Regions from separate parts of the Streptomyces sp. NPDC055013 genome, predicted to be linked through region 3. Evidence: riboswitches for the same ligand, from Rfam matches in the RefSeq annotation. Region 3 holds a riboswitch; each other region holds the start of a gene.
The links. A riboswitch is a leader RNA that binds a small molecule or an ion and turns the genes downstream of it on or off. The one in region 3 is predicted to bind cobalamin.
Positions count from the first base shown of each region.

Region 1: linked by a shared signal. The riboswitch ahead of ACWGDB_RS34570 (ribonucleoside-diphosphate reductase subunit alpha) and the one ahead of nrdI (class Ib ribonucleoside-diphosphate reductase assembly flavoprotein NrdI) in region 3 are both predicted to bind cobalamin.
Region 2: linked by a shared signal. The riboswitch ahead of ACWGDB_RS29325 (cobalamin biosynthesis protein) and the one ahead of nrdI (class Ib ribonucleoside-diphosphate reductase assembly flavoprotein NrdI) in region 3 are both predicted to bind cobalamin.

Region 1 is NZ_JBSGVW010000039.1:30,337-40,553, reverse strand. Features, by position in the region: gene cyc1 (epi-isozizaene synthase) at 1-96, shown strand, start outside; gene ACWGDB_RS34590 (bifunctional albaflavenone monooxygenase/terpene synthase) at 93-1,472, shown strand; gene ACWGDB_RS34585 (helix-turn-helix domain-containing protein) at 1,489-2,454, opposite strand; gene ACWGDB_RS34580 (hypothetical protein) at 2,547-2,786, shown strand; gene ACWGDB_RS34575 (ribonucleotide-diphosphate reductase subunit beta) at 2,699-3,712, opposite strand; gene ACWGDB_RS34570 (ribonucleoside-diphosphate reductase subunit alpha) at 3,712-6,099, opposite strand; cobalamin riboswitch at 6,224-6,363, opposite strand; gene ACWGDB_RS34565 (ATP-binding protein) at 6,605-10,217, shown strand, end outside.
Region 2 is NZ_JBSGVW010000028.1:76,107-86,323, forward strand. Features, by position in the region: gene cobN (cobaltochelatase subunit CobN) at 1-710, opposite strand, end outside; gene ACWGDB_RS29320 (cobyric acid synthase) at 707-2,218, opposite strand; gene ACWGDB_RS29325 (cobalamin biosynthesis protein) at 2,215-3,156, opposite strand; cobalamin riboswitch at 3,259-3,399, opposite strand; gene ACWGDB_RS29330 (hypothetical protein) at 3,516-3,737, opposite strand; gene ACWGDB_RS29335 (anion permease) at 3,790-5,022, opposite strand; gene ACWGDB_RS29340 (lysozyme) at 5,187-5,936, opposite strand; gene ACWGDB_RS29345 (class II aldolase/adducin family protein) at 6,145-6,876, shown strand; gene ACWGDB_RS29350 (alpha/beta hydrolase) at 7,112-8,239, shown strand; gene ACWGDB_RS29355 (hypothetical protein) at 8,422-9,831, shown strand; gene ACWGDB_RS29360 (VOC family protein) at 9,845-10,217, opposite strand, start outside.
Region 3 is NZ_JBSGVW010000004.1:212,150-222,366, reverse strand. Features, by position in the region: gene ACWGDB_RS07400 ((2,3-dihydroxybenzoyl)adenylate synthase) at 1-1,329, opposite strand, end outside; gene ACWGDB_RS07395 (2,3-dihydro-2,3-dihydroxybenzoate dehydrogenase) at 1,455-2,249, opposite strand; partial or broken gene thiI (tRNA uracil 4-sulfurtransferase ThiI) at 2,413-3,638, opposite strand; gene nrdF (class 1b ribonucleoside-diphosphate reductase subunit beta) at 3,650-4,672, opposite strand; gene nrdE (class 1b ribonucleoside-diphosphate reductase subunit alpha) at 4,687-6,897, opposite strand; gene nrdI (class Ib ribonucleoside-diphosphate reductase assembly flavoprotein NrdI) at 6,852-7,286, opposite strand; cobalamin riboswitch at 7,459-7,688, opposite strand; gene ACWGDB_RS07370 (STAS domain-containing protein) at 7,819-8,184, opposite strand; gene ACWGDB_RS07365 (ATP-binding protein) at 8,416-8,841, shown strand; gene ACWGDB_RS07360 (STAS domain-containing protein) at 9,020-9,382, shown strand; partial or broken gene ACWGDB_RS07355 (anti-sigma factor RsbA family regulatory protein) at 9,379-10,182, shown strand.

The DNA of each region.
Region 1 (10,217 bases), on a different contig from region 3:
TGGTTCCACCACGAGTCCGGCCGGTACATGGTCGACAGCTGGGACGACCGGTCCACGCCCCCGTACGTCAACAACGAAGCGGCAGGTGAGAAATGACCGTCGAGTCCGTCCGTCCCGAAGCCCAGCCCCGTGCGGCTTCGGAACTGCGTGAACCGCCCCTTGCGGGCGGCGGAGTTCCGCTTCTCGGCCACGGCTGGAAGCTGGCCCGAGATCCGCTGGCCTTCATGGCCGCGCTCCGCAGGCACGGCGACGTCGTACGCCTCAGGCTCGGCCCGAAGACGGTGTACGCCGTCACGACGCCGGAGCTCACCGGCGCGTTGGCGCTGAGCGCCGACTTCAAGATCGACGGGCCGCTGTGGGAGTCCCTGGAAGGCCTGCTCGGCAAGGAGGGCGTGGCCACGGCGAACGGCCCCCGGCACCGGCGTCAGCGGCGCACCATCCAGCCTGCCTTCCGGCTCGACGCGATACCGGCGTACGGGCCGATCATGGAGGAGGAGGCGCACGGGCTGGCCGAGCGCTGGAAGCCCGGCGAGACCATTGACTGCACCTCCGAGTCGTTCCGGATCGCGGTGCGCATCGCCGCCCGCTGTCTGCTGCGCGGCGACTACATGGACGAGCGGGCCGAGCGGCTGTGCAACGCCCTCGCCACGGTCTTCCGGGGCATGTACCGGCGGATGGTGATCCCGCTCGGGCCGCTGTACAAGCTGCCTCTCCCGCCCAACCGCGAATTCAACCGTGCCCTGGCCGATTTGCATCTCCTGGTCGACGAGATCGTCGCCGAGCGCCGGGCATCCGGTCAAAAGCCGGACGATTTGCTGACGGCATTGCTGGAGGCGAAGGACGAGAATGGCGAGCCCATCGGGGAACAGGAGATCCACGACCAGGTCGTCGCGATTGTCACGCCCGGCAGCGAAACCGTGGCCTCCACGATCATGTGGCTCCTGCATGTGCTCGCGGAACATCCGGAACACGCCGACAAGGTGTGCGCGGAGGTTGAATCCGTGACCGGCGGGCGGCCCGTGGCATTCGAGGACGTCCGCAGCCTCAGGCACACGAACAATGTCGTCGTGGAGGCGATGCGTTTGCGCCCCGCGGTCTGGATTCTGACGCGACGGGCGGTGACCGACACGTCACTTGGTGGCTATCGCATTCCGGCCGGGGCCGACATCATCTACAGCCCCTACGCGATACAGCGCGACGCGAAGTCGTATGCGGACAACCTCGAGTTCGACCCGGACCGCTGGCTTCCGGACCGCGTCAAGGACGTGCCGAAGTACGCCATGAGCCCGTTCAGCGTGGGTAACCGCAAGTGCCCGAGCGACCACTTCTCGATGGCGCAGCTGACGCTGATCACGGCGGCGCTGGCCACGAAGTACCGCTTCGAGCAGGTGTCCGGTTCGAACGACGCGACCCGTGTGGGCATCACGCTCCGCCCGCACAAGCTGCTGCTGAGGCCGGTGCCGAGGGACTAGTGCCGCCGGGGACGGTTCAGGCGGCGTTCGGCCCCTGGAACGTCCTTCGGTAGGCGTTCGGGGTCGTCCCCAGGGCGCGTACGAACTGGTGGCGCAGCGCGGCCGCAGTTCCGAACCCTGTTCGACTCGCGATCGCGTCCACCGTCTCGTCCGTGGCCTCCAGCAACTCCTGCGCCAGCAGCACACGTTGGCGCAGGATCCAGCGGTAGGGGGTCGTACCGGTCTCCTGCTGGAAGCGGCGGGCGAAGGTGCGCGGGGACATCAGCGCACGCTCGGCGAGCTGCTCGACGGTGACGTCCTCGTCGAGGTGCCGTTCCATCCAGGCCAGCACCTCGCCGACCGTGTCGCAGTGGGAGCGGGGCAGCGGGCGCTCGATGTACTGGGCCTGCCCGCCGTCCCGGTGCGGCGGCACCACCATGCGCCGGGCGATCTTGTTGGCGACCTCGGGCCCCTGTTCCTGGCGCACGATGTGCAGACAGGCGTCGATGCCGGCGGCGGTGCCGGCGCTGGTGACTACCGGCCCCTCGTCGACATACAGCACGTCGGATTCGACGATCGCCCCCGGATGCCGTAGCGACAGCTCCCCGGCGTGCTTCCAGTGCGCACTGCACCGCCGCCCGTCGAGCAGTCCCGCGGCACCCAGCACGAAGACACCGGAGCACACGCTGAGCACCCGGGCGCCCCGGTCGACGGCTCTGACCAGGGCGTCCAGCAATGCGGGCGGATAGTCACGGGTGACGTACTCGCTGCCGGCCGGTACCGCGATCAGGTCGGCCTCCTCCAGCCGCTCCAGACCGTACGGCGTGGAGACGGTGAGTCCGCCGACGTGGGTGCCCAGCGTCGGCCCCTCCGCCGAGACGACCGCGAAATCGTAGGTCGGCAGCCCCTCGTCGCTGCGATCGATGCCGAACACCTCGCAGACGACGCCCATTTCAAAGAGATGCACACCGTCGAGCAGGACGGCGGCGACGTTTTTCAGCATGCTGCCAGTGTGCCTCGATGCTGGCAGTAAATCGAGGTTCCACGGCAGTCCTGCCACTGTTCGTAAGGAGTGTACGGAGCGACAGTGGTGTCATGACTGCAGAACAGACACAGACACTGCTCGCCATGATCGTCGTCCTCGGGATGTTCGTCCTCCTGGCCCTCCCGTCACTGATCGGCGCGATGCGCGACCGGCGCATCGACCGTCAGATCAGGGAGGCCCAGGAACGCGACAGGACCGAGGCTCAGAAGTCCTCGTCCAGGTCGACGGTGCCCTCCACCGCCACCTGGTACGCCGAGGGCCGCCGCTCGAAGAAGTTGGTCAACTCCTGAACACCCTGCAGCTCCATGAAGGAGAAGGGGTTCTCGGAGCCGTACACCGGAGCGAAGCCGAGACGCGTCAGACGCTGATCGGCGACACACTCCAGGTACTGCCGCATCGAGTCGGTGTTCATCCCCGGGAGGCCGTCACCACACAGGTCGCGCGCGAACTGCAGCTCGGCCTCGACGGCCTCCCTCAGCATGTCGGTGACCTCCTGCTCGAGCTGGTCGTCGAACAGCTCCGGCTCCTCCTTGCGGACGGTGTCGACCACGTCGAAGGCGAAGCTCATGTGCATCGTCTCGTCGCGGAACACCCAGTTGGTGCCGGTGGCGAGGCCGTGCAGCAGACCCCGGCTGCGGAACCAGTAGACGTACGCGAAGGCGCCGTAGAAGAACAGGCCCTCGATGCACGCGGCGAAGCAGATCAGGTTGAGCAGGAAGCGGCGCCGGTCCGCCTTGGTCTGCAGGCTGTCCAGCTTCTCGACCTCGTTGATCCACTTGAAGCAGAACTCGGCCTTCTCGCGGATGGACGGGATGTTCTCGACGGCGTCGAAGGCCGCCGCCCGGTCCTCCGGGTCGGGGAGATAGGTGTCGAGCAGCGTCAGGTAGAACTGGACGTGCACGGCCTCCTCGAAGAGCTGCCGACTCAGATACAGCCGCGCCTCGGGGGAGTTGATGTGCTTGTAGAGCGTCAGCACCAGGTTGTTCGCGACGATCGAGTCGCCCGTCGCGAAGAACGCGACCAGCCGGCCGATCATGTGCTGCTCACCCTCGGACAGCTTCGCCAGGTCGGCGACGTCCGAGTGGAGGTCGACCTCCTCGACGGTCCAGGTGTTCTTGATCGCGTCCCGGTAGCGCTCGTAGAAGTCCGGGTAGCGCATGGGGCGCAGGGTCAGTTCGAAGCCCGGGTCGAGCAGGTTGCTGTTACGGGTGGTCATTACTGGCAGGCCTCGCAGGACTCGGGGTTTTCCAGGGAGCAGGCGACGGCGTCGGGCTCGGCGACCTGCTGGACGGGGATGGTCTTCTCGGGCTGGGGCGCCTGGCCCTGGGCGGCGCGGGCGATGCGGGTCGCCGGGCGCGAGCGCAGGTAGTACGTCGTCTTCAGGCCCGACTTCCAGGCGTACGCGTACATCGAGGAGAGCTTTCCGATGGTCGGCGTCTCCAGGAACAGGTTCAGGGACTGCGCCTGGTCGAGGAACGGGGTCCGCGCCGCCGCCATGTCGATCAGGCCGCGCTGCGGGATCTCCCACGCCGTGCGGTAGAGCCGCCGTACGTCCTCGGGGATCCAGGCGAACTCCTGCACCGAGCCGTTCGCCTCGCGCAGCGCCTCACGGGTGCGGGCGTCCCAGACGCCGAGCTCCTTGAGCTCGTTGACCAGGTAGGAGTTGACCTGGAGGAACTCTCCGGAGAGCGTCTCGCGCTTGAACAGGTTGGAGACCTGCGGCTCGATGCACTCGTAGACACCGGCGATCGACGCGATGGTCGCGGTGGGCGCGATGGCGAGGAGGAGGGAGTTGCGCATGCCGGTGGTGGCGATACGGCTGCGCAGGGCAGCCCAGCGCTCCGGCCAGGTCAGCTCGACACCGTAGTGGTCGGGGTGCAGGACACCCCGGGCGGTACGGGTCTTCTCCCAGGCCGGCAACGGTCCGTTGCGCTCGGCGAGGTCGGCGGAGGCCTCGTAGGAGGCGAGCATGATGCGCTCGGCGATCCGGGTCGACAGGGCTTTCGCCTCGGCCGAGTCGAAGGGCAGGCGCAGTTTGAAGAAGACGTCCTGCAGGCCCATGGCGCCGAGTCCGACCGGCCGCCACTTGGCGTTCGACCGGCCCGCCTGCTCGGTCGGGTAGAAGTTGATGTCGACGACCCGGTCGAGGAACGTGACGGCCGTGCGGACGGTGGCGTCGAGCCGCTCCCAGTCGATGTCGCCGGTCATCGTGTTCACGAAGGCGCCGAGGTTGACCGACCCCAGGTTGCAGACCGCCGTCTCCCCGTCGTCCGTGACCTCCAGGATCTCCGTGCAGAGGTTGGAGGAGTGGACGACATGGCCCGGCAGGGCCGTCTGGTTGGCGGTGCGGTTGGCGGCGTCCTTGAAGGTCATCCAGCCGTTGCCGGTCTGCGCGAGGGTGCGCATCATGCGGCCGTACAGGTCACGGGCGGGAATGGTCTTCTTCGCGAGCCCGGCCGCCTCGGCCTTGCGGTACGCGGCGTCGAACTCGTCGCCCCACAGGTCCACGAGATCCGGCACGTCCGACGGCGAGAACAGCGACCACGGCTGGTCGGCGTTGACCCGGCGCATGAACTCGTCCGGGACCCAGTGCGCGAGGTTCAGGTTGTGCGTACGGCGGGCGTCCTCACCGGTGTTGTCGCGCAGCTCCAGGAACTCCTCGATGTCGGAGTGCCAGGTCTCCAGGTACACCGCGGCCGCGCCCTTGCGCCGGCCGCCCTGGTTCACCGCGGCGACCGAGGCGTCGAGGGTCTTCAGGAACGGGACGATGCCGTTGGAGTGACCGTTGGTGCCGCGGATCAGCGAACCCCGGGAGCGGATACGGGAGTACGACAGCCCGATGCCGCCGGCGTGCTTGGAGAGGCGGGCGACCTGGTGGTAGCGGTCGTAGATGGAGTCCAGCTCGTCCTTGGGGGAGTCGAGGAGGTAGCAGGACGACATCTGGGGGTGCCGGGTGCCGGAGTTGAAGAGGGTGGGGGAGGACGGGAGGTAGTCGAGGCGGCTCATGAGCCCGTAGAGCGCGGAGACTTCGTCCACCGACCGGGCGGTGTCGTCCTCGGCGAGACCGGCGGCGACGCGCAGCATGAAGTGCTGGGGCGTCTCGACGACCTTGCGGGTGATGGGGTGCCGCAGGAGGTACCGGCTGTGCAGGGTGCGCAGGCCGAAGTAGCCGAAGCGGTCGTCGGCGTCGGTGTCGACCAGGGCGTCGAGGCGGGCCGCGTGCAGCCGCACGAACTCGGCGGTCCGGTCGGCGATGAGGCCCTCACGGTGTCCGACCGCGACCGATCCGGTGAAGGACGTCACGCCCTGCGAGGCGGCCTCGGCGGCGATGGAGAGGGTCAGCAGCCGGGCGGCGAGCCTGCTGTAGGCGGGGTCCTCGGAGATCAGGCCGGCCGCCGCCTCGGTGGCCAGCTCGCGCAGCTCCGCCTCGTCCGCGAACGCGGACCGGCCGCGCAGCGCGGCGGCGGCGACCCGGCCGGGGTCGGCGTCGGCGAGGTCGGCGGTCAGCTCGGTCAGGGTCCGCAGCAAGGCGGTTCCCGGAGCGTCCTCGTCCGTGGGGACGGTAGGAACGGCTGAGGCCGGGTCTGCTGGCGCGATGGTCACGTGGGGGCTCTCCCTCGCTCGGCACGGGGGCCTCGGCGAGGGCAGGGGGCAGCACACGAGCGCACACGGCGTCGCGTCCACCGGCCCATTCCACGAGGCCCGGACGTCGGGCGCACCGGCCGGGTGGCCGGGCGCGCTGTCGGCAGGTCCTCGGACTGACTCCTGCGCACGCCGGTCCTGGGAACAGACATGCACAAGTACACCGTTGCGGGACAGTTCCGGATTCGCACCGGATTCCCCTGCGGCGACAGCGAGCATGAGCATACATCTTGTGCTCACCCGCCACGCCACCCCCAGATGTTGTGTCGTGCTGGTTTCAGAGCGTCAACTTGTAGGTGAGGAGAGTGATGTCGGCGAGTATCCGGATCTCGACCCTCGCCGGGGCGCGCATGCCGGCCATGGGGCCGCCGGGTTGCGGGGAGTTCCGGGAGTGCTTCCATGGAGATAGGTGTCGGCGCCCCGCGGTCGCTCCGTTTCGAGAGTCCTTCTCGGAAGGAGACGAACGATGACGAGGGTCGTGCGTCGCCCGCCCGGCAAGAAGCGGCCGCGCGACGCGCCGATGGCGACGCTGGCTCCGAGACGGGCGGGCACCTGGGTCAGGCAGGGGTTCGTGGGCCACTGGCACCGGCTGATGATCCGCCTGGAGGCCCGCGGCGGCACCACCCGCCCCAGGAAATGGCGCCGGTGGTTCACCTACACCAACGTCACCCGGGCCATCTGGACGGTGGCCGCGCTCGCCCTGTTCGCCTGGGTGGTGGAGGGCCTGTACATCCTGATCTCGAGCAACACGACCGGCTTCGAGCGGTGGCGGCAGGGCAACCCCGGATTCGAGACGGTCATGCGCTTCGTCGGCCCGGTGCTCGCCGCGTCGATCGCCGCCACACTCTTTCTGTTCTGGTGGTACCGCTGGACCAAGCGGCGCTATCTCGCCAAGGCACGGGACGACCCCCACCGACTGGTGCTCACCGCAGGCCCGGACACCGCCGAGATCGTGGGCCGCGAGGAGATCGCCCAGGTCATCGCCGAACGGCTGCGGGAGCGCGCCACCCGCCGGCCCTATCTGCTGGTCGGCGGCGTCGGTGTGGGCAAGACCGCCGTCCTGGTACGCCTCACGGAACTGCTGGCGGAGCAGAACGCCGTACCCGTGCCGATCCGGCTGCGGGACGCGAACGGCGGCACCGACCTGAACTTCGAACGCATGGCCAAGCAGCGCTTCACCGAAGAGGCACCCCGGGGCATCCTCGCGCGCGGCAAGACCGAGCGGGTCTGGCAGCAACTCCTGGCCGACGACAAACCGGTCGTCATCGCCGACGGACTGGAGGAGGCTCTCCTCGGCGACGGCCTCGAACAGCACCGGGACAACATCATCCGGCGGGCCATCGAGCGCGCCCACGAGGAGAAGCTGCCCCTCGTCATCGCCTCCCGTCCGCACAGCCCGCTGGAGAGCACCCCGGCCGCGATCGTGGAGCTGGAACCGCTCAGCGAGGAGGAGGCCCTGCGGTTCGTCCAGGCACGCGTCCCGGAGACGGACGAACGCCGCGTGGACTGGATCGTGGAGACGGCGGAGGTGACCGAGTCGCCGGTCTACCTCCAGATCGCCCGCGAACTGCACCGCCACGGCGCCCTGGAGCACGACCGGCCCGACAACGACCCGCAGCACATGAACACCCGCAGCCGCGACCGCGGCATGCTGCGGCTGTGGCTGCTGGAGACCTGGGACGAGGCGCTGTGCCAGGGCAGGCTGCGCCGGGACGTCGCGCTGAGCCGGCAGGAACGCCGCGACGCCCTCGAAGTGGTCTCCGCCCTGGCCTGTCTGGGACTGCTCCAGGACAAGCTGGAGGTCGGCCTCGGAGAGCTGCTCGACTCGGACGTCCACCCCGGTCCGATGCGACGCGCGCAGGCCCGCGCCGAGCACCTGTGGGCCGGCGGACGCGCCTTCGACCGGTACGGCAGGCGCGGGAACGTCTTCTCCGAGTGGCACCGGCAGCAGATCTGGGACGTGCTGTGCCGGCGGATCGGCCCGGACGAGAGGAAGCGGTTGCGCGGCGGCAACATGGACCAGTGCCGCGCCGCCCTCGCCCGGATCGCACGCAATGCGGACAGGCTCGGACTGGTGGAGGGCTTCGAGCGCAAGGTCCGTTTCCCGCACAGCATCATCCAGGCCTACTTCGGCTATCGCGTGCTGCGGCAGCTGGGCGAGCGGGGCGCCGGCGAGCTCGTCGAGCATGTGCTCCAGCCGCCCGGGCCCAGCCGTGAACTGCTCATGGCCCTGGTGCTGTTGTCGCGCCGCCGTGCGGCGACGGTCCGGGCCCGCCGGGAAGGTGTACGGGCCGAGGTGACGAAGGAGGTCGAGGAACGGCTCCGCCGCTCACGGGTGCGGGGGCACACCCTGGCCCACCGGCTCTGCAGGGCCGCTGAACGCCGCACGGACGATCCGAAGGCGCTCGACCTCTACGCGGCCGCCGTGGAGATCGAGAGCGTGGAGGACGTTCCGCGGCTGCTGGGCGACATCCTGGGCGACGTGCGCAGGACGTGGGCCGGTTTCAAGGGTGACCGGCGCAGCCTCGACGACGCCAAGCTGAGGTTGCTCCGACAACTCGGAGCCGCCCTGCGGAGCGTCTCCGACCGGATCGACACCACCCCGCTCTACGAACAGCTCGTCCAGATCGGTGTGAAGGAACCCTCCTACTCGATACGCCTGGCCGTCGCCCAGGAGTTCGGCACCGGCGGCAACCCCGCGTTCGCCGTGATCCGCGGGCGGATCGGGCTGAACACCGACCCCGTGCAGGAGTACAACGACCGGCTCGGCGAGCTGAAGGCCTGGAAACGCGGTGAGTACGAGCAGGGGGCCGAGCGCATGGCGCGGGCGCGGGCCGCGGGCGCGCCCTCACGGGCCAGGACCGAGCGCATCGGGCGGCTCCAGCAGGACCGGCGCACGCTCAACCAGGAGTACCGCAGGAAGCGGGTCGTTCTGTTCCGGGAGTTCGTGATGCGCGCCTGGATGATCCCCATGCTGCTGGGCTCCGTCGACGAGGCGCACCGTGACGAGGCCCGCGAACGCCTCACCAGGTGGCTGCGTCACCTGGACCCGAAGGCCACCGGCGGCGCCCCCGATCTGCCGCTCGCCCTGGAGGCAGCGCTGGCCCAGGGCTTCAAGTACGCGGCCAACCGTCGGATCCGGCATCCCCGCGCCTATCAGGGCGGCCGCGCCGACCTGATCCGGCAGGCGGAGACCGTGCTCCAGCAGTCCCGGTGCTGGTACGCGCAGGTCATGCTGCTCCAGGCGCTGTGCCTGTGGAGGCTTCCGGACAGTGTCGGCGTCCATGAGCGGGAGGCGCACGCGATGCCGGGGAAGGACGGGCACGACGGCGGGCGCGAGCCGCCCCGGGCGCTGGGCGGGGCGAGCGCCGTACAGACGGTGGAGCGCTGGCTGTCGATGGCCGGCACGGTGAACCGGGCGCCCGGGCATCCCGAGGCGAACGGGGCCTCGCCCCGGCGGCCCCTGCATCCGTTCGTCGCCGAGGCGGGGGACCTGGTGGCCCTCACGCTGGAGACCGGGCAACCCGAGCGGTTCCTCTGGATCGACGAGAAGGGCGTCGCCGACAACATCGGCGCGCGCACCGGCAACCCCGGGGCGTACCGCAAGCACAGCCTGTGGATCCCGCCCTCGGTCGGCTGGAGCACCCTCGACGCGCGCGCCCAGCGCCTGGTCGCCGACGTACTGGTGATGCTGAACCTCATCGAACGGGACGGGCATCCGGACGAGGTCGAGGAGCGGATGATCCGCGCGGAACAGCCGGGGACGTCACTCCCGCCGTGCATCCGCAGCGACCGCCGCCCGCTGCGGCCCGACCTGCGGGCCGGCATGGCGGACCCGCCCACACCGGGAACGACCTGTCCGCCCGACTGCAAGTTCCAGCTCTGCCCCTACCCGCCCCGGGGCTGTGTGCCGCGCGGGGAGATCCGGGAGCCGTTCTGCCGTCAGCAGCAGGCCCTGCTGCCGGGCCGGGTACGCCGGCATCTGCCCCGGGGCCTGCGCAGGAAGACGCCGCGCTGGGTCAGCATGCGCGTGCGGGAACTCGACGGCTTCTGGCAGCAGATGGCCGGGCGTACGCGCA
Region 2 (10,217 bases), on a different contig from region 3:
ATGTCCCACGCCTCCTCGTCACCGCCCGCCGACGCCTGCGAGGCGTGCGTGCCGCCGGCCGCGAGGACGGTGGCGACCAGGGCGTCGGCCTTGCCTAGGATCTCGTACAGCTCCGCGTCCGCCCCCCGCAGCGAACCGCAGTACACCGGAAGAGCGTTGGCGCCCCGGGCCTCGATCGCGTCGCACAGGGTGTCCACGAAGGCGGTGTTGCCGCTGAGTTCGTGGGCCCGGTAGAAGAGCACGCCGACGGTCGGACGGCCGTCGACGAGGGCACGCTCACCATGGACGCCGAACTCCGGCATCTTCTGCGGCTCGACGAACCCCTCGCCCGTCAGCAGCACGGTGTCGGAGAGGAACCGCGCGAGTTCGGTGAGGTTGGCGGGCCCGCCCTCGACGAGATACCTCAGCGCCTCGGCCACCACACCGGCCGGGACGGACGACTCGGCCATCAACTCCGCGTCCGGGACGGCCTCGCCGCCGAGCAGCACCGTCGGGATGCCCGAGGCCTTCAGCGCGGCGAGCCCGTCCTCCCAGGCCCGCTTGCCGCCCAGCAGACGTACGACGGCGATGTCCGAGCCCTCGATGAGCGCGGGCAGTTCCTCGGTGACGTCCACGCGGGTCGGATTGCCGATCCGGTACGAGGCACCGGAAGCGGCCCTGGCCGCCAACAGGTCCGTGTCGGCGGTCGACAACAACAACACAGTGCTCATGCGGGCGCTCCCGGTGGAATGAAAGGCAGTCCTTGCGGCGCGCCCGACTCGATGAGCCGACGGAGCGCGTCCGTGTCAGCGTGCTGTTCGATCAGGTCGCCGAGCCGGTCGAGCTGTTCCTCGCGCAGCGCGGCGAACGACGTGTCGGGGGCCGGCACGAAGCGGCGGCCCGCGGCGGCGGCCACCTCGCGCAGGAAGGCCCGCCGGAAACCGTCCGACTCCAGCGAACCGTGCCAGTGCGTGCCCCAGGTCTGGCCGACCCGGCAGCCGTCGAGGAAGGCTTCCCCGCCATGGATCTCGGCGACCCCGTGGTGGATCTCGTACCCCGCGACGTGCGCGCCGAGGGCCTCTCCCTCCGGCCGGGTGAGGGTCTTCTCGCGGGCGAACCGCACCCGCACGGGCAACACACCGAGCCCCTCGACATGGCCCCGCCGGCTCTCGACCTCGTCCTCGATGTGCTCGCCGAGGACCTGGAAGCCGCCGCAGATGCCGAGGACGGGCCGGCCTTCGGCGACCCTGCGCTTCAGGGCCTCCGCGAGCCCCCGCTCCCGCAGCCACTCCAGCGCCCGGACCGTCCCCCGGGTCCCCGGGACGATGACGAGATCGGCGTCCGCCAGCTCCTCAGGCCGGTCCACGAACCGCACGACGACGCCGGGTTCGGCGGCCAGGGCGTCGACGTCGGTGAAGTTGGACATGAGCGGCACGGCACAGACGGCGATCCGCAGCACGTCCTCGCCGAGAGGCGGAGCGACGTTCGACTCCCGGACGGTCCCGCGCAGGGACACCCGCAGCCCGTCCTCCTCGTCGATGCCCAGGCCGTGCTGGAAGGGGAGGATGCCGTAGGTGTGCCGTCCGGTGAGGCCGTGCAGCATGTCGATCCCCGGCTCCAGGAGGCTGACGTCGCCGCGGAACTTGTTCACCAGGAATCCGGCGACGAGCGCCTGATCCTCGGGCGAGAGGAGGGCGACCGTCCCGAAGAAGGAGGCGAACACGCCCCCGCGGTCGATGTCACCCACCACCAGCACGGGCAGCCCGGCGTTGCGGGCGATCCCCATGTTGACGATGTCGGTCCGCCGCAGATTGATCTCGGCCGGAGAGCCGGCCCCCTCACAGATCACCGCGTCATACGTGCCCCGCAACTCGGCGAGACAGTCGAGCACGGTCCCCAGCAACTGCTGCTGCCGCCCGCCGTGATAGCCGCGTGCGCTCAGCTCACCCACCGGCTTGCCCAGCAGCACGACCTGACTGCTCTGCTCCCCACCGGGCTTGAGCAGCACGGGATTCATCAGCGCGGTCGGCTCGACCCGGCACGCCTGTGCCTGCATGGCCTGCGCCCGCCCGATCTCGGCGCCCTCACGCGTGACGAACGAGTTGAGGGACATGTTCTGCGCCTTGAACGGCGCGACCTTCACTCCCTGCCGCACCAGCCACCGGCAGATCCCGGCGGTGACGACGCTTTTGCCGGCGTCGGACGTCGTGCCGGCGACGAGGAGACCACCGCCCGTCATGAGGTACGCCCCTTCGCGATGCGGCGCGCGGCGACACAGACGCCGAGCGCCAGCCAGCCGACGCGCTGCGACAGCCGTACGGCCCGTTCGATGTCCTGCGTGCCGACGGCCCGCCCGTCCCCGTTCAGCACGGGCCGGTGCTCGACCCGTCCGCCGTACGACAGCGTCCCGCCCAGCCGGACCCCGAGCGCCCCCGCGAAGGAGGCCTCCACGGGCCCCGCGTTGGGGCTCGGGTGCTGGGCGGCATCGGCGCGCCACGCTCGTACCGCCCCACGGGGGTCACCCCCGGCGACGGCGGCGAGTACGGCGGTCAGCCGGGATCCCGGCCACCCCGCCACGTCGTCGAGCCTCGCCGAAGCCCAGCCGTAGCGCCGGTACCTGGGCGACTTGTGCCCCACCATGGCGTCGAGCGTGTTCACCGCCCGGAACCCGACCAGCCCGGGAACGCCTGCCACGGCGCCCCACACCAGCGCCCCCACGACCGCGTCGGAGGTGTTCTCGGCGACGGACTCCACGACCGCCCGCGCGATCCCGTCCGCGTCCAGTGCCTGCGGATCCCGCCCGCACAGATGCGGCAGCCGGGCACGTGCCGCCTCGACGTCCCCCGCTTGCAGTGCCTGCCCGATCACCCGGGCCTCCCGGGCGAGCGAAGTCCCCCCGACGACCGCCCAGGTGGCGGCGCCGGTCAGCGCGACGGAGGTGGCGGGGGACGTACGTGCGAGACGAGCCGCGGCGGCACCGAGCGCCACGGCGCCACCGGCGCACACAGCGGTGTGCACCGCACCGAAAGCGCGGTGGTCGCGCCACAGGACCCGTTCCACGGCGGCGGCGGTCCGCCCGAACACGGCGACCGGATGCCCCCGGCGAGGATCGCCGAGCAGCAGATCACCGAGAAGTCCGGCGGCGGCGCCGTACGCGAAGACGCGATCGGCACGCATCGGGGTCAGCCGATCGTCGAGTCAGACGAGGGTCCGGTTCTGCATGTCGATCGGCAGGCGAGCATCGCGTTATGTCCTCACTCAGGGTGTCCGCGCCCTGGTTCGACGAGATCGGCGGTGAGAGTTCCTGGCTCCCGGGGGCTATCTACCCCGGTGACAGTGGCGGGACCGCGCCGGATTCACACCGGCTTCCTCTCCTGCCGCCGCACATGGCTCCGGCAGTCCACCACGGGGTTGGAACGGCCGTCAACTTGCCGTTGACCTGCGAAGGGAGAGTGTGCGAAGGCCCACACAGCAGTGAGGTGCGGGACGGTGATCCGTCCCGCACCTCGGGTGTTTCAGGTGGTGCGCGTCGTGCGTCAGGCCACGATCAGATAGATGCCGTACGCCACTGCCGCCGCGCATGCCGCGAAGCACGCGTACGCGCCCGTGACCGCGAGAGAGGCCGAGTCGCCCTGCGCCACGGCCCGTTCGCGTCGCGACAGGCCCGCGATGCCGAGGGTGAACAGACCCACCAGGGCCACGGTCACCACGAGGCTGACGCCGAAGACGGAGCCGAGTGCCGCCCAGTCGATCTTCATGCTTCTGCTTTCTTGAGTGAGTGAGGGGGAGTGACTGGAATGACCGGGTGCGTCAGACGGAGGCCTTCGAAGGCTTCGGCTCCGAGGACTGGGCCGGGATGGTGGCCGTGAGCTCCTCGGTCGCCGTGCCCGCGGGCGGCGGGGTAACGGCGGCCATGGCCGTGGTCACCACGCCGGCCGGCTCGTCGGACTCGTTGACGTTGGTGTGGTCGATGACCTCGCGGCGGGAGATCTTCCAGATCGCGGCGCTGGAGGCGACCAGGAAGACCGCGACGACGGCCGTGCCCCAGGCACCGAAGCCCGTCACGTACTCCGCGATCGCGCCGACCAGTGCGGCGGCCGGGAGGGTCAGGCCCCAGGCGACGAACATGCGGGTCGCCGTCGACCAGCGGACCACGCCGCCCTTGCGGCCGAGGCCCGCGCCCATCACCGCGCCGGAGACGGAGTGCGTGGTGGACAGGGAGAAGCCGAGGTGGGAGGAGGCCAGGATGACGGTGGCCGCGCTGGTCTGGGCGGCGAAGCCCTGCTGCGGCTGAAGGTCGGTCAGGCCCTTGCCCATGGTGCGGATGATGCGCCAGCCACCGAGGTAGGTGCCGAGCGCGATGGCCACGCCCGCGGAGAGGATGACCCACATGGGCGGGTCGGAGTCGGGCGCGAGGGTGCCGCCGGCGACCAGGGCGAGGGTGATGATGCCCATGGTCTTCTGCGCGTCGTTGGTGCCGTGGGCCAGGGAGACCAGGCCGGCCGAGGCGATCTGGCCGGCGCGGTAGCCCTTCTTGGCGGACTCGCCGTCGGCCTTCTTGCCGAGCGAGTAGGTCAGGCGGGTGGCCAGCAGCGCGGCGATTCCCGCGACCAGCGGGGCGGCGATCGCCGGGATCAGCACCTTGGTGACGAGCGCGTCGCCGTGGACCGCGCCGACGCCGGCCGAGGCGATGGTGGCGCCGATCAGACCGCCCATCAGGGCGTGCGAGGAGCTGGAGGGCAGGCCCACCAGCCAGGTCAGCAGATTCCAGAGGATCGCGCCGACCAACGCGGCGAAGATGACCTCGGGACGGATGCCGGTCTCGTCGACGAGACCTTTGGAGATCGTGTTGGCGACCTCCACGGAGAGGAAGGCGCCGACAAGGTTCAGCGCGGCGGACATGGCCACCGCGACCTTGGGCTTGAGCGCACCGGTCGAGATGGTGGTGGCCATCGCGTTGGCGGTGTCGTGGAAACCGTTCGTGAAATCGAACGCGAGTGCGGTTACGACCACAATCGCGAGGATCAGCGAGAAGTTTTCCATTTACCCAGGCAATCGTTCGAGGTCATTGGCCGGTCGAACGTAGGTAACCTGAGTGAACGGAAGGTGAACTGGGGTGAGCCGCACGGTGTCCGGGTGAGGGGGTTAATCGTCCGGTGGACGAGGCCCCTCTCTATCGGCCATCGCGCGGCCCAGGCGCCGCAAGGTCAGTAGCCTCGGGCAAACTTTTTCAGCTGGCTCATGGACCCGTTGAAGAGATTTTGGTCACCCGGCAGGCTGCCGCTGCCGTTGTCGTACTGCCAGATGGTCCAGAACCGCCATCCGGCCGGCAGTGCCCCCGCGCTGGAGGAGTCGTAGCGGGCTATCCACAGCGCGTGGTTCGACGCGAAGGCGCGGCTGCCGCCGGTGCAGTTGTTCCACCAGTGCGTGGTCGTGTAGATCACCGGGCGGCGGCCGGTCAGTCGCTTCACCTCGTTGCTGAAGGACTGGATCCAGCTGACCATCTTGGCCTTGCTCAGCCCGTAGCACTTGTGCTTGCTGTACGGGTTGTACTCGATGTCGAGGGCGGGTGGCAGGGTCCAGCCGTCGGACCGCCAGCCGCCGCCGTTGCGCACGAAGTGCGCGGCCTGTGTCCTGCCCGACGACTTGTCCGGCAGTGCGAAGTGGTAGGCGCCGCGGATCAGGCCAGCGCTGCGGGAGCCGTTGTACTGCTGGCCGAAGTAGGGGTTGCGGTAGGTGTGGGACTCGGTCGCCTTGACGTAGACGAACTTGGCGCCCTTGCTCTTCGAGCTCTGCCAGTTGACGTTCTTCTGGTGGGAAGAGACGTCATGGCCCCTGGGCTTGCCGGCCGCCGCGGCCGGTATCTCGGCCAATGCGGTTCCGCCGAGCGTGAGCGCTGCGACGGATACCGCCAGGAAGCGGGAGCGGTGACGGGACGGTTTGCGATCACGGGCCATATTTCCCCCCGGAATGGCGACGTGCACGACAAATCAGCCAGAGGCTACGGGAAGATCGTTGAATCCTGATCGATCCCAGGCCAAGCTGACGGGTGAGGGGCTATGTCCCGGTATGCGACCTGCCGGACGCCGGTCCTCCTCCTCTAAAGTGCCTCGGCCCGGCGGCGACTTGATGCCGTGCCGCCGCCCCGCCTGGCAGGATCGCCGCATGGCTGAGGAGCGGCGGGACCAGCGGGGTGCGCGGGACGTGCGGGAGGGCGCACAGGAAGTGGGGGAGTCGTGGGGTCGCAGTGCCCGCCCCGAGGAGGTGGAGGCCTGGGAGGCCCTCGTGGCGACGGCCCGCCGAACCGTCTCCGACGGCCTGGTCGTCGGCACGTCCGGGAACCTCTCGGTGCGGGTCGACGACACCGTGCTGGTCACGCCGTCGGGAGTGCCCTACGACCGCCTGGCGCCGGAGGACGTGACCGGGGTCGACCTGGCCGGCAGGCAGGTGCTGGGCACGCTGGTGCCGACGAGCGAGCTGCCCATGCACCTCGCCGTCTACAGGGCCACGGACGCCGGCGCCGTCGTCCACACCCACGCGGTCCACGCGACGGCCGTCTCGACCCTGGTGCCCGAGCTCCCGCTGATCCACTACATGGCCGCAGCCCTCGGCGGCCCCGTCCGAGTTGCCCCCTATGCGACGTACGGCACCCAGGAGTTGGCCGAGAACATGCTCCAGGCCCTCACCGACCGCACCGCCTGCCTCCTCCAGAACCACGGCACGATGGCCTACGGCACGACCCTGGACCAGGCCTACGACCGCACGGCCCAGCTCGAGTGGATGTCCCGCCTGTGGCTCACGGCATCCTCGGTGCCGGGCCTGTCCCCGACGCTGCTGTCGGAGGGGCAGCTGGGGGAGGTGGTGGAGCGGCTGCGGGGGTACGGGCAGCAGGGGTGACGTTTTGCGGGTGCGGGTGCCCACGGCTGCAATCCGACGCCGGTCCGGGCATCTCAGCCCGTCCGGCGTTTGAGGACGAGGCCGTTCAGGCCGACAGCTGGGGTCTGGGGGCGGCAGCCCCCAGCAGGCCCGCGCCGACGCCGCACACCCCGCAAGCCCACGGCAGTGACCCCGCACAGCCCACGGCAGTGACCTCCCACTGGCCGCCACCCCCATCCGCCCGGACACTGGAGGGGTGCGCACTGTCAAAGCGACGGCCGCTGCCGTCACCGTGGCTCTGGCCGCCGGCGCCGCAAGCGTCGCCGCCGGGCGGTTCGCCAGTGGCGTCGCGCTGACGGCGCCCCCCGGCAGGCCCCTGCCCACCGAACCCCGCCTCACCGTGCACGCCACGGCCGCCGGCCAGATCGCGCTCACCCGCGACCTGGCCTCCCTGCGCCCCGGCACCTACGGGCTCTCCGGCGACGGCTCGCACGCGGTCGTCGGCCCCGTCCTCACCGCGGCGAAGCACTCCGCCGACACCGTCGTCCGCCGCCTGGAGCGCGTCACCCACGGCACCCTGGAACCCGGCGACAACGTCTGGCTCACGCCGAACGTGTACGTCGGCAACCCGAGCGACGCCCTCGGCCTGGAGCACGCCGACGTCGACATCCCCGGCGAACTCGGCGCCCTGCCCGCCTGGTTCGTCCCCGGCGCCCGGGACACCTGGGTCATCGCGGTGCACGGCCTCGGCACCACCCGCGAACAGGCCATGAACGTCATGGAGTTCCTCAGCGGCCGCCACTTCCCGGTCCTCGCCCTCGCCTACCGGGGCGACCTCGGCGCGCCCCGCCCGCCGGACGGCCTGAACCACCTCGGCGAGACCGAGTGGCGCGACCTGGACGCCGCGATGCGCTACGCCGTGCGGTACGGCGCCAAGCAACTCGTCCTGCTCGGCTGGTCCACCGGCGGCACGATGGCGCTGCGCGCCGCCGCGCACTCCGGGCTCCGCGACCGTGTCTCGGGCCTCGTCCTGGACTCCCCGGTCCTGAGCTGGGAGGCCACCCTGCGCGCCCTCGCGTCGGCCCGCCACACGCCGAGCGTGCTGCTGCCGCTCGCGGTCCGCGCGGCACAGGGCCGCACCGGCCTGAACGCCGACCGCGCCAACGGCAACGGCAACCGCGACGACCTCACCGTGCCGACCCTGATCTTCCACGGACCCGACGACCGGGTGGCCCCCTGGAGCCTCTCCCGCCGGCTGGCCGACGCCCGCCCCGACCTGGTGGCCCTCCAGACCGTCGACCGCGCACCCCACGCGGCCATGTGGAACGCCGACCCAGAGTTCTACGAGGAGTCGCTGCGCCGCTTCCTGACACCGCTGATGTGACGTCGGTGCGACGCCTCTCGGCCCACCCCTCCCACACGGGTCCCGCAGATTCCATTTAACCCCGTACCAGTGGCCTGTATTCGGCCCCTTGCCGCTCTCAGGACCCCGTGCGTTGGCCATCCCCGTAGCCCCTCGTGACATTCCGTTTGGGTTTTCGGACCGTCAACCGGAAGACTGCACCCGTGACGTCCCGTATCCCGCGCGACTCCAGGCTCCGACTCGTCCGCCCGCGACCCCTGGCCGCCGCCCCACGAGCTGTGAACCAGCGGCGCCCCCGCCGCCCCGCGCCCCGCCCCCCGGAGGGCACACCGGCCCGGGCGGAGCTGGCCAGAATGGCTCGCTCCGGTCTGGCCGCCGCGGCCCGCGTCGCCCACTGGGCCGACACCGCGCTGCGCCCCGGCCGCGACAGTGCCAGCCCCGACGGCAAAGGCACCCTCTCCGAGGCGACGGCCGAACGCGCGGCCCGCGACCTCGGCCTGACCGTGACTCAGGTCCGCGCCGACTGGGACACCGCCCGCCTGGCCGGACTCGTCGAGGTGCACGGCGACAGCGCCCGCCCCGGCTGGCGGCTGCGTGCCTGGGACCGTGACGACAGCGCCGTGCTGCGCGGCTGGGTCGCCCTCTTCGACGCCTGGTCGCTCGCCCACCCGGAACCCGAGGAGCACGAGCACGGCACCGTGGCCGACGTCGTCTCGGCCCTGCCCCAGGTGCTCTCGTTCCTCCAGCTGTCCGCCGGGCCCGTCCCGGTGGAGCAGCTCCTGGACCTGCTGGAGCAGCGCGTCACCGAGCTGCGCACCGAGAGGTGCGAGATCCCTTACGGGCCCCAGCCCCAGCCCGCGCCGGTCGTCGAAGCCACGGCCGCCGAGGACACGGCTCTCGCCCCGCTCCTCGACTGGGCCCTGCACGCCCTCGCCTCCGTCGGCGCCCTCACCTGCGGCGACGGCCAGGCCACGCTCACCCCGCTCGGCAGCTGGGCGGTCTGGGTCAAGCTGGAGCAGATCTGCGTCGCCGCGCAGAGCCCCGCCGGGAACATCGAGCAGTCCGCCGAAGCCATGCTCCGCGGCTGCGCCCAGCTCCGCCCGAACGCCGCCCGCGACGAATACCGCGCCTGGCTCGCCGCCCGCCCCGTGGGCAGCGCCGTCACCGAACTCCTCGGCGCCGCCCGCGGCGACGACGCCCTCCTGCGCGGCCTCGCCTTCGAGGCGCTGCGCGTCGTCGGCGCCCCCGCCGAGCCCGACGTGCGTGCCGTCCTCGACCAGCCGACCCTGCGCCCGTACGCCCTGCTGTGGCTGGCCGAGCACGACGGCATCGACCCCGAGGACGCCCACGAGGTGCTCACCCGCGACGAGGCCACCTGGCTGTGGGTCGACACCGCCGCCGCCGTCGCCGACCACGGCGAGGCCCCGATGCTGGTACGGCACCTGGAGTCCTCCGTGCAGCCGACCGTGCCCGCGCTCCTCGACGAGGTGCGCGCCGTCGGCCACCCCCGCACCGTGCAGGTCCTGGTCGCGCTCGCCGCCGCACACCCCGACCCCGCCCTCGCCAAGGCCGTACGCCGCGCCGCCTTCCAGGTGCACACCGGGGGGAGCTGAGCCGGACCGGCGCTCAGCCCTTGATCTCGGGGGCGTAGGTGCCGAAGCTCCACACATTGCCCTCGATGTCCCGGGCCATGTAGTCCCGCGAGCCGTAGTCCTGGTCCGTCGGGGGCATCAAAATCTCCGCGCCCTGCTCCACGGCCCGCCGGTGGTGTGCGTCGACGTCGTCCACGACGACGTACACCCCGGTCGTGCCGGCGTCCTTCATCACCTTGTCGAAGGCGCTGCCGGTGCCCTTGGAACCGAGCATCACCGCGCCGTTGCCCTGCGTCAGCTCGGCGTGCGCCACCGAGCCGTCCTCGCCCTCGTACACGGCCGGCGCCGTGAACCCGAAGGCCTCCGTGAGCTGCTTGATCGCCGCCTTCGCGTCCGCGTACAGCAGC
Region 3 (10,217 bases):
GTTGATCTGGTCCTTGGCCCGCCCCTCCACCACGAGATGGCCGGTCGGGACGCGGCGCACGATGTCGCCGGTGCGGTAGAAGCCGTCCTCGGTGAACGCGGTCCGGTTGTGCTCGTCGGCCCGCCAGTAGCCGCGGATCGTGTACGGGCCGCGGGTGAGCAGATGCCCGAACTCGCCCTCCGGCACTTCCTGGTCGACATCGTCCACGATCCGGATCTCGTCGTCGGGGGAGATCGGCAGGCCCTGGGTGGTGACGACCGTCTCCTCGTCGTCGTCCAGCCGCGTGTAGTTGACCAGTCCCTCCGCCATGCCGAAGACCTGCATCAGCCGGCAGCCGAGCGCGGGCTCCAGCCGACGGGCGGCCTGCTCGCTGTACTTGGCACCGCCGACCAGGATCAGCTCCAGACTGGACAGGCCTTCTCCGGCCTGCGCTGCCGACGTCGTCCACACCAGGGCGAGTGGCGGCACGAGTCCGGTCATGGTGATCCGCTCCCGCTCGATCAGGGGGAACGCGGTCGCGGGATCGGGCCTCGGACACAGGACGACCGTGCCGCCTGCGTAGAGGGTGCCGAGCCACCCCGGTGAGCTCATCGGGAAGTTGTGGGCGGCGGGGAGGACGACGAGGAAGCGGGTGTCCTCGTCGACGCCGCAGATCTCGTTGGAGCCGCGCAAGGAGTAGACGTAGTCGTCGTGGGTGCGGGGGATCAGCTTGGACACCCCGGTCGTACCGCCGGACAGCTGCAGGAAGGCCAGCTCGTGCGGCTCCGGCCCGGCGAACGGCACCGAAGGATCGCACGGCACGTCGGACAGCGCGGTGTGCTCACCGGGCTCACCGACGACGAAGACGTGCTTGAGGCCCGGAGTCTGCTGCTGGACCACCGTGGCCAGGGTGCGGTGGTCGAACCCGGCGAGCAGGTCCGGGATGACGTACGCGACGGCTTCCGAGAAAGAGCAGAAGTGGCTTATCTCGGTTTCCCGGTGGGCCGGAAGGGCGTACACGGGCAGGGCGCCGACGCGGAACAGGGCGAAGACCACTTCGGCGAACTCGCCGATGTTCGGCAGCTGTACGACCACCCGGTCGCCGCGGCCGATCCCGCGCGCCGCGAACCCGGCGGCCAGCCGGTCTGCGGCCTCGTCCAGTTGCCGGTACGTCCAGGTGCGGCGCTCCGGCGCCGGGTCGACCAGGGCGATCCGGTCGGGGTGGTCGGCGGCCCGCTCGCGCAGCATGCCGCCGAAGGTCTCGCCGCGCCAGTGGCCGGCCGCGCGGTAGCGCTCGGCGAACTCGGCCGGCCAGGTGGGCGCGTCGACGCCCGGGGTCAGCGCGTCCACGGCTTCGATGCCTGGGCCGGTTCTGCCGGGGCGGGCGGATGTCGGGTCGACGGTCACGGCGGGGCTCCCACTATGTTCAGGAAGGTACGAAGGCAAGGAATTCGGCGGGCTGCCCGCCGTTGCGGTCAGGCGCGCAGGGTGGCGCCGCCGTCGACGTACAGGTCGTGCAGGGTGATGTGACGGGCACGGTCGGACACCAGGAAGGCGACCGCGTGCGCGATGTCGGTCGGCTCGGCGATCCGGCCCAGCGGTATGCCGGTGCGGTACGACGCCAGGTCGCCGTCGATGACGGCACGCCGGCCCGTCGCCTCGCCCCCGGGAGACCTCTCCCACATCGCGCGCTGCATGTCGGTCAAGGTGGAGCCCGGCGACACGGTGTTGCAGCGCACCCCGTGCGGGGCGACCTCAAGTCCCAGGCACTTGGTGAACATCACGGCGGCGGCCTTGGAGGCGGCGTACGCGGCCATGCCGCTGCGTGGGATGCCGGCGGCGTTGGAGGCGACGGTGACGATGCTGCCCCGGCCACGCTCCGCCATGCGGCGGGCGGCGGCGCGGGACACATGGAAGACGCCGTTGGTGTTGACGGCGAAGACGGCGGCCCAGTCCTCGTCGTCCAGGTCGACCACGGCAGCGCTTCGCAGGATGCCGGCCACGTTGACCACGATGTCCAGCGGACCGAGAGTGCGTTCGGCCTCGGCGACGGCGTTCTCGACCGCCCCGGCGTCGGTGACGTCGAGAGCGTGCGCGGTGACCCGGTGCCCACACCGATCGGCCAGCGCCTTGGCTCCGGCTTCGTCGGTGTCGGTGGCGATCACGCGCGCACCCTGCTCGGCGAGCACCTCGACCACGGCGGCGCCGATGCCCCGGGCCGCCCCGGTGACCAGGGCGAGCCGCCCGGCCAGTTCCAGCTCCGCGCTCACTCGGCCACGGCCTTCCCGGCGGCGTCGTGACGACGGAGGGAAGGTGCGGGGCGGGACGGCGACATGGCCTCTCCGTGGAATTGATCGGCATGACCAAGAGCGCGAGGCTCAAGTTAGGTTAGCCTAACTATAGTTTTCTCCCTCGTAAACCTCCCTGAGGTGCTCAGGCGGGCGCCGGCACATGCCCGGATCCAGTCACCGGGGCCACGACGGTGTCCTCGCCGGGCAGCAGCACCTGCATGTTGTCGAGCAGTGCCGCCGTCACCTCGTCGAGGTCGAGCCGCTTCTCCACCGCCCGTAGACGGGGCAGCCCGGCCCGGGTGGTGGCTCGTGGCGGCGCCAGGAGTTGGCAGCAGTCCTCGTCGGGGAGGACCGAGATGCCGGCAGTGCCGATGGACCGGGCCTCGTCGATGATCTCCTGCTTCTCCCAGCCGATCAGCGGACGCAGCAACGGCAGGGCCGCCGCCTCGTCCACCGCGGCCAGGTTGGCCAGCGTCTGGCTCGCCACCTGCCCGAGGCTGTCGCCGGTGACCAGGGCCTGCGCCTCGGTGCGGACGGCGAGCGCGGAGGCCGCTCGCACCATCAGCCGCCGCTGGGCGACGACCTGCAGCCGTCCCGCACCGGCCACCGCCAGCTGCTTCTGGGCCTTGCCCAGCGCGATGACGTGAAGGTGGCCGGGCGGCTGGTAGAGGTTCAGCTCGCGGGCGAGGGCGTACGCCTTGTAGACCGACGACGGGTTCGTGTACGGAGCCCCGCTGAAGTGCACGAAGTCGCAGGCCAGTCCGCGCCGCATGGCCCGGTGGGCGGCCACGGGGGAGTCGTAGCCGCCCGACAGCAGCACCAGGGCACGCCCGCTGGAACCGACCGGCAGCCCGGATACACCGGGGTGCCGGGCCCAGGAGAGATACGCTCCTTGCGGTCGATCTCCACGGTCAGCACGACGTCCGGCCGGGACAGATCGACGCGCAGGTCGGCGACCTCCTCCAGGACCCGGGCCCCCAGGTACGCCTCCAACCGGGACGATGTCAGCGGGAACTGCTTGTCCCGCCGCTTGACCCGCACAGCGAAACCGCATCCCTGCCGCTGACCGGCCAACGCCTCGACGGACGCCCGTGCGATGTCCTCGACGGTGCTGGGCACCCGCACGGCCGGCTCCACGGAGTTGAAGCCGATCACCCTGCGGGCCCGCTCCACGAGAGCCTCCCGCGGAACCTCGCCGCCCAGCACCGTGACGTTCTGAGCGGTCTTGATCCACGTCGAGCCTCCGATGCCGCGCAGCGCGACCCGAAGGTTGTCGTGCAGTCGCTCGTGGAAACGGTGGCGGTTGCGCCCCTTGAGGAAGACCTCCCCGTGTTTGAGCAACACGCAGGGGCTGCTGAAACCGGACATGCGCGTGCCTCTCAGAAGTCCCAGTCGTCGTCGGCGGTGTCCTCCGCCTTGCCCATGACGTAGGAGGAGCCGGAGCCGGAGAAGAAGTCGTGGTTCTCGTCCGCGCCGGGTGACAGCGCGGCGAGGATCTCCGGGTTGACCTCGGTCTCGTCCGCGCCGAAGCGGGCCGGGTAACCGAGGTTCATCAGTGCCTTGTTGGCGTTGTAGCGGACGAAGACGGCCACGTCGTCCATGAGTCCCAGCGGCTCGTACAGCTCACCCGAGTACTGGAGCTCCAGCTGGTACAGCTCCTCCAGCAGCGTGTGCGTGAAGTCCCGCATCTCGTCCTGCTCGGCTGCCGACCGCCTCTCCAGGCCGCGCTGGTACTTGTAGCCGGAGTAGTAGCCGTGCACCGCCTTGTCGCGCAGGATCAGGCGGATCATGTCGGCGGTGTTGGTGAGCAGGGCGTGGGTGGAGAAATGCAGCGGGAGGTAGAAACCCGCGTACAGCAGCAGCGACGACAGCAGGGTGGAGGCGACCTTCCGCTTCAGCGGGTCGTCGCCGTAGTAGTACTTCAGAACCGTCTTGCAGCGCTGCTGGAGGACGTCGTTGTCCACGGCCCAGCGGTAGGCGTCGTCGATCTCCGGGGTGTTGGAGAGCGTGGAGAACACCGAGGAGTAGCTGCGGGCGTGCACGGCCTGCATGAAGGCGATGTTGGTGTACACCGCCTCCTCGTGCTCGGTGCGCGCATCCTGGATCTGCACGATCTCGCCGACCGTGGCCTGCACGGTGTCGAGCATCGTCAGACCGGTGAACACCCGCATGGTCAGGGTGCGTTCCCCGGCGGTGAGCCGCTGCTGCCAGGCGTTCACGTCGTTGGAGAGCGGAACCTTCTCGGGCAGCCAGAAGTTGGCCGTGAGCCGGTTCCACACCTCCAGGTCCTTGTCGTCGGTGACACGGTTCCAGTTGACCGGGCGCAGGCGCGCGGCCGGGTCGTGGCGGTACGACGGGGGAGTGACCGACAGCTCGGTCAGCGGGGCAGGTGTGGTGGTCATCGTCGGTACGTTCCTCACAGCGTGCAGGACAGGCAGTTCTCGATCTCGGTGCCGGCCAGGGCCTCCTGGCGCAGCCGGATGTAGTAGAGGGTCTTGATGCCCTTGCGCCAGGCCTGGATCTGCGCCCGGTTCAGGTCGCGGGTGGTGGCCGTGTCGCGGAAGAAGAGCGTGCAGCTCAGGCCCTGGTCGACGTGCTGGGTGGCGGCGGCGTAGGTGTCGAGAATCTTCTCGTAGCCGATCTCGTACGCGTCCTGGAAGTACTCCAGGTTGTCGTTGTCCATGTGCGGCGCCGGGTAGTAGACGCGGCCGAGCTTGCCCTCCTTGCGGATCTCCACCTTGGAGGCGATCGGGTGGATGGAGGCGGTGGCGTCGTTGATGTAGCTGATGGAACCGGTGGGCGGGACGGCCTGGAGGTACTGGTTGTAGATGCCGTGTTCCTGGACCGAACGCTGCAGCTCCCGCCAGTCGTCCTGCGTGGGCAGGTGCACCCCGGCCTCGGAGAACAGAGCGCGTACCCGCTCGGTGGCCGGCTCCCACGCCCGCTCGCTGTACTTGTCGAAGTACGAGCCGTCGGCGTACGCCGTGTGCTCGAACCCGTCGAAGGCCGTGCCGCGCTCGATCGCGATCCGGTTCGACGCCTGCAGCGCGTGGAAGGCGACGGCGTAGAAGTACATGTTGGTGAAGTCCACGCCTTCCTCGCTGCCGTAGTGGATGCGCTGCGAGGCGAGATAGCCGTGCAGGTTCATCTGGCCGAGGCCGATGGCGTGGGAGAGGTCGTTGCCGTGCGCCACGGACGGAACGGCGTCGATGTTCGACTGGTCGGAGACCGAGGTCAGCCCGCGCACCGCGGTCTCCACGGTCGCGCCCAGGTCGGGGGAGGCCATCGCGGCGGCGATGTTCAGCGAGCCCAGGTTGCAGGAGATGTCCTTGCCGACGGTCTCGTAGCCGAGCGAAGTGTCGTACGTGCTCGGCGTGTTGACCTGGAGGATCTCCGAGCACAGGTTGGACATGTTGATCCAGCCCGGGATCGGGTTGGCCCGGTTCACGGTGTCCTCGAACAGCAGATACGGGTACCCCGACTCGAACTGCAGCTCCGCGACGGTCTTGAAGAACTCCCGGGCGCTGAGGGTCGTCCTGCGGATACGGGGGTTGGCGACCAGGTCGTCGTAGTGCTCGCTGACCGACAGGTCCGACAGCGGCCTGCCGTACTCACGCTCCACGTTGTACGGCGAGAACAGATGCATGTCCTCGTTGCGCTTGGCGAGTTCGAAGGTGATGTCCGGGACGACGACGCCGAGGGAGAGGGTCTTGATGCGGATCTTCTCGTCCGCGTTCTCCCGCTTGGTGTCCAGGAACCGCATGATGTCGGGGTGGTGGGCGTGCAGGTACACCGCGCCCGCGCCCTGCCGGGCGCCGAGCTGGTTGGCGTAGGAGAACGAGTCCTCCAGGAGCTTCATCACCGGGACGACCCCCGACGACTGGTTCTCGATCTTCTTGATCGGGGCGCCCTGTTCGCGCAGGTTGGTCAGCAGCAGGGCCACTCCGCCGCCGCGCTTGGACAGCTGGAGCGCGGAGTTGATGCCGCGTCCGATGGACTCCAGGTTGTCCTCGACGCGCAGGAGGAAGCAGGAGACCAGCTCGCCACGCTGGGCCTTGCCGGCATTGAGGAAGGTGGGCGTGGCGGGCTGGAAGCGGCCGGTCATCATCTCGTCGACCAGCCGGGAGGCCAACTCCTGGTCGCCGCCACCGAGATACAGGGCGGTGGCGACGACGCGGTCCTCGTAGCGCTCCAGGTAGCGGGAGCCGTCGAAGGTCTTCAGTGTGTACGACGTGTAGTACTTGAACGCGCCGAGGAAGGTGCGGAAGCGGTGTTCGTGCGCGTAGGCCTGCTGGTGCAGCGCCTCGAGGAACTCCCAGTCATAGGCCCGGATCGGGGCGTCTTCGTAGTAGTCGTTCTCGATCAGGTAGTCGATCTTTTCCTTCAGCGACGCGAACATCACGGTGTTGGGGTTGACGTGCTGGAGGAAGTACTGGCGGACGGCCTCGCGGTCCTTGTCGAACTGAACGTTGCCGTCGCAGTCGTACATGTTCAGCATGGCGTTGAGCGCGTGGTAGTCCTTGCGCGTGCCGACCGACTCGCGCTGGGCCGCGGGGACCGTGACCGCCGTGGTGAGGGTGTTCATGCCGCCGGTCGCCCCGTTGCCGTCGATGAGTGTCGTGTCCAAAACCTCTGCAGTCCTTCCCTCACGGCGCGGACGTCGCGGTCCGTGCCCAGCAGTTCGAATCGGTACAGCTCCGGCACGCCGCACTTGGCCGAGATCACCCGGCCGGCCAGGCAGTAGTCGGCGCCGAAGTTGGTGTTGCCGGAGGCGATGACCCCGCGCAGCAGGGCCCGGTTGGCCTCGATGTTCAAGAAGCGCACCACCTGCTTGGGGACCGCGCCCGCGCGCTCGCCGCCGCCGTACGTCGGCACGATCAGCACAAACGGCTCGGTCACCTGCGGCATGCCTTCGCGGTGCGGGTGCAGGGGGATGCGCGTGGCCGGCAGGCCCAGCTTCTCCACGAAGCGCTTGGTGTTCTCCGAGACGCTGGAGAAATACACGAGACCGCTCATCGCTCGCCGCCTCCTCTCGCTCGTTCCCGTCTCCGTCCGAGGACCGGGAGGGGAGGAGCGGCGCGGCGCATACGGCGGAAGACCGGGGCGGCGGAGAAACGTACACCTGACCCGGGTCCGTGCGTCTGCCACGTGGCCCTCCCTCGGGGCCTCGGAGCGCGCACACCGCTCTTCGGCGTGCGCGCCGGTGGCAGGTCTTCGGACTCGCGGGCGCGTCCCGTCGTACGAGGTCGTACGAGACTCCTATTGGCCGTCGCTTCCCAGGCCCTGTTCGTGGGCCCAGTGCGTGTGACGGCGGTCGTTCCCGCTCACCGCTGCGGGGCAGTCCCGGATTCTCACCGGGTTCCCTCTTGCGACGCCGGACACAGGCGTGCCCGGCGAACCACCAGCACCGCCAACACTACATCTAGAATTGACTGCGCGTGCGCATCCCAGATGTTGTGTTGTGAGTAAAACTTAGGCATACCTAAGTTTCGCCGCGGTGCTCACACGGTGAGCAAGCCCTGGGTCCGCCGGGACAGGCGGTGGGTGGTCAGGGAGTCAGTGCCTGATCGACGGTGGGGTAGCAGTCGATGAGGGTGTCGACGCCGACCAACTGAAGCACGCGCAGGACGGCATCTCTTGGGCAGGCGAGGCGGAGCCAGCCGTGCGTGGCGCTCGCCTCGCGGTGGGCGGTGAGGAGAACGTTGATGCCGCTGGAGTCCATGAAGGTCACACCGCCCAGGTCCAGCACGATCCGCGTCGGCACGACACGGTCGTCCTCCGACAGCGCCCTGCTGAAGACTTCCTGCACGGTCTGATCGATCTCGCCCCGTGCCGTCACGACGCGCACGCCGTCGATCAAACGGGTGTCGATGGCCAGCTGATCGGGACGGTCTGCGTTGTCGATGTCGGCCACGTCTCCTCGACTGCGCTCGCGAACCTGCCCCGGGTCGGGGCGGACACGGACGATTCTGCCCCACCGCCCGGGGCGGGATGCAGCAGGTCGGGCACGATGCCAAACCGCATAGTTGCCAGGCATGCACCGTGGTGGGGCGGGTAGTGGCGCTTACGAGAACGGGGAGTGAGGGCGAGGCACGTGGCATCCCATGTCGACGGTGACGGCCGTAGTGGGCCGGGTGAGCCTGTGATGCGTGCCGGGTATGCCCTGGGCGGAGATGACGTCTGCATCGCGGACGCCCGCCACCTTGCCGTCGCGTTCCTCGACCAGGCTCACGCCGACCACCACCTGCCGGTGTCGGTCCGTGCGCGGGACCTCACCCAGCTGGTGGTCAGTGAGTTGATCACCAACGCCTGTAAGTACGCCCCGGGCCCTGTCTTGTTGGAGCTGCGCATCTCCGCTGAATGTGTGGACGTCGTCATGTGGGACAGCGACCCCGCCATCCCGGTGGCCCGAGCCGCCGATCCCAGCAGGATCGGCCAGCACGGCTTGGAGATCGTCAAGGCCGTCGCCGAGGACCTCTTCATCGAGCGAATACCGGTCGGCAAGCGCATCACGGCCCGCATCAGCCTGTCCGACACGTCCAGCGACACCGCTGCCCGCGGGCTGGTGTAACGGTCCAGACGCTCGGTCCGCAGCCGGGGTTGGGGATGGGCCTTTGCTTCTGGTCGTGCAGGGCAGGAGCAGCACAGTCGTGTCCTGGCAGGCGCGGCCGTTTCGCGTATCCGGCCTCGGCTCGCGGGGTAGCGTGGGGCACCGGGGGCGGGCACCACAACCCACCGGGGGTGAGGGAGTGAACGATGCGCACGAGGCTCACGCGTCGGCCTCACCGCCGCTCCCGCCCGCAGGCACGCTGCGGGTGTACCCACTTCCTGACCTCATGGGCTGGCGGGCGATCGGTGAGATCACCCTGGCGACGCGTCCGGCATGGCAGCGGACGATGGATGGGCTGGCCGGGAGCGGCACGGGCGAGTGCCGTCTGGAGCTGTCCGCCGTGACGTTCGCCGACGTAGCCGGTGTCTCGGTCCTGGCGGTGGCAGTCCAAGGGCTTCCTGCCGGACGGCGCGTTGTCCTCGAACGGCCGCCTGCCAGCATGGAGCGGCTGCTGGAGATGTTCTGGCCGGATCTGCCGGCGATCGAGGTGGTGGCGCGATGAACGGTTCTGCTGCCACCGAGCCGTTCGTGCATCCCGCCCTGTTCTACCGGGGTGAGCAGGAGTACGTGGATGGCACGGTCCCCTTCATCCGCGACGGCCGTCAGGCCGGGCGGGCCGAACCTGACCGCCCTCAAGGAGAGCCTGGGCGCGGACGCGGCGTCGGTGCGCTTCCTCGACATGACCGAGGCGGGCCGCAACCCCGGCCGGATCATCCCGACCGTGCTGCGGTCCTTCGCCGACGCTCATCCCACGACTCGGGTGCGGATCATCGGCGAGCCGATCTGGCCGGACCGCAGCAGCCTGGAGTACCCGGCCTGCGACCAGCAGGAGGCGTTGAACAACCCGGCCTTCCAGGCCAGGGAGGTGACCATCCTGTGCCCGTACGACGCCGACCGCCTGGACGAGCGCGTACTGATCGACGCCTACGCCACGCACCCCGTGGTCGTCGTCTCCGGCGGGCACCGGCTGCCCAGCCCCTCCTACGCGCGCGGTCAGATCGTGGACCGCTAAAACCAGCCACTGGCACCGGCCCCCACATCGGCCGAGTCGCGGGTTTTCGGCATCGAGGGGCTGGCCACCGTCCGATGTGCCGCGGTCGAGCAGGCAACCCGGCTCGGACTGTCCGGCGTCCGTTGGAGGACTTCACCCTGGCGGTGTCCGAGCTGACCACCAACAGTGTGGTGCACGGCGGCGGTTCGGGCAGCCTGCGGGTGTGGGCCGAGGATACGCAGCTGGTGTGCGAAGTCAGCGACCGTGGACAGCTCACCGATCCGCTCGCCGGGCGCCACCTGCCCGCCCGAGCCGACGAGAAGGCCGCCATGTTCGGTACCTGGCC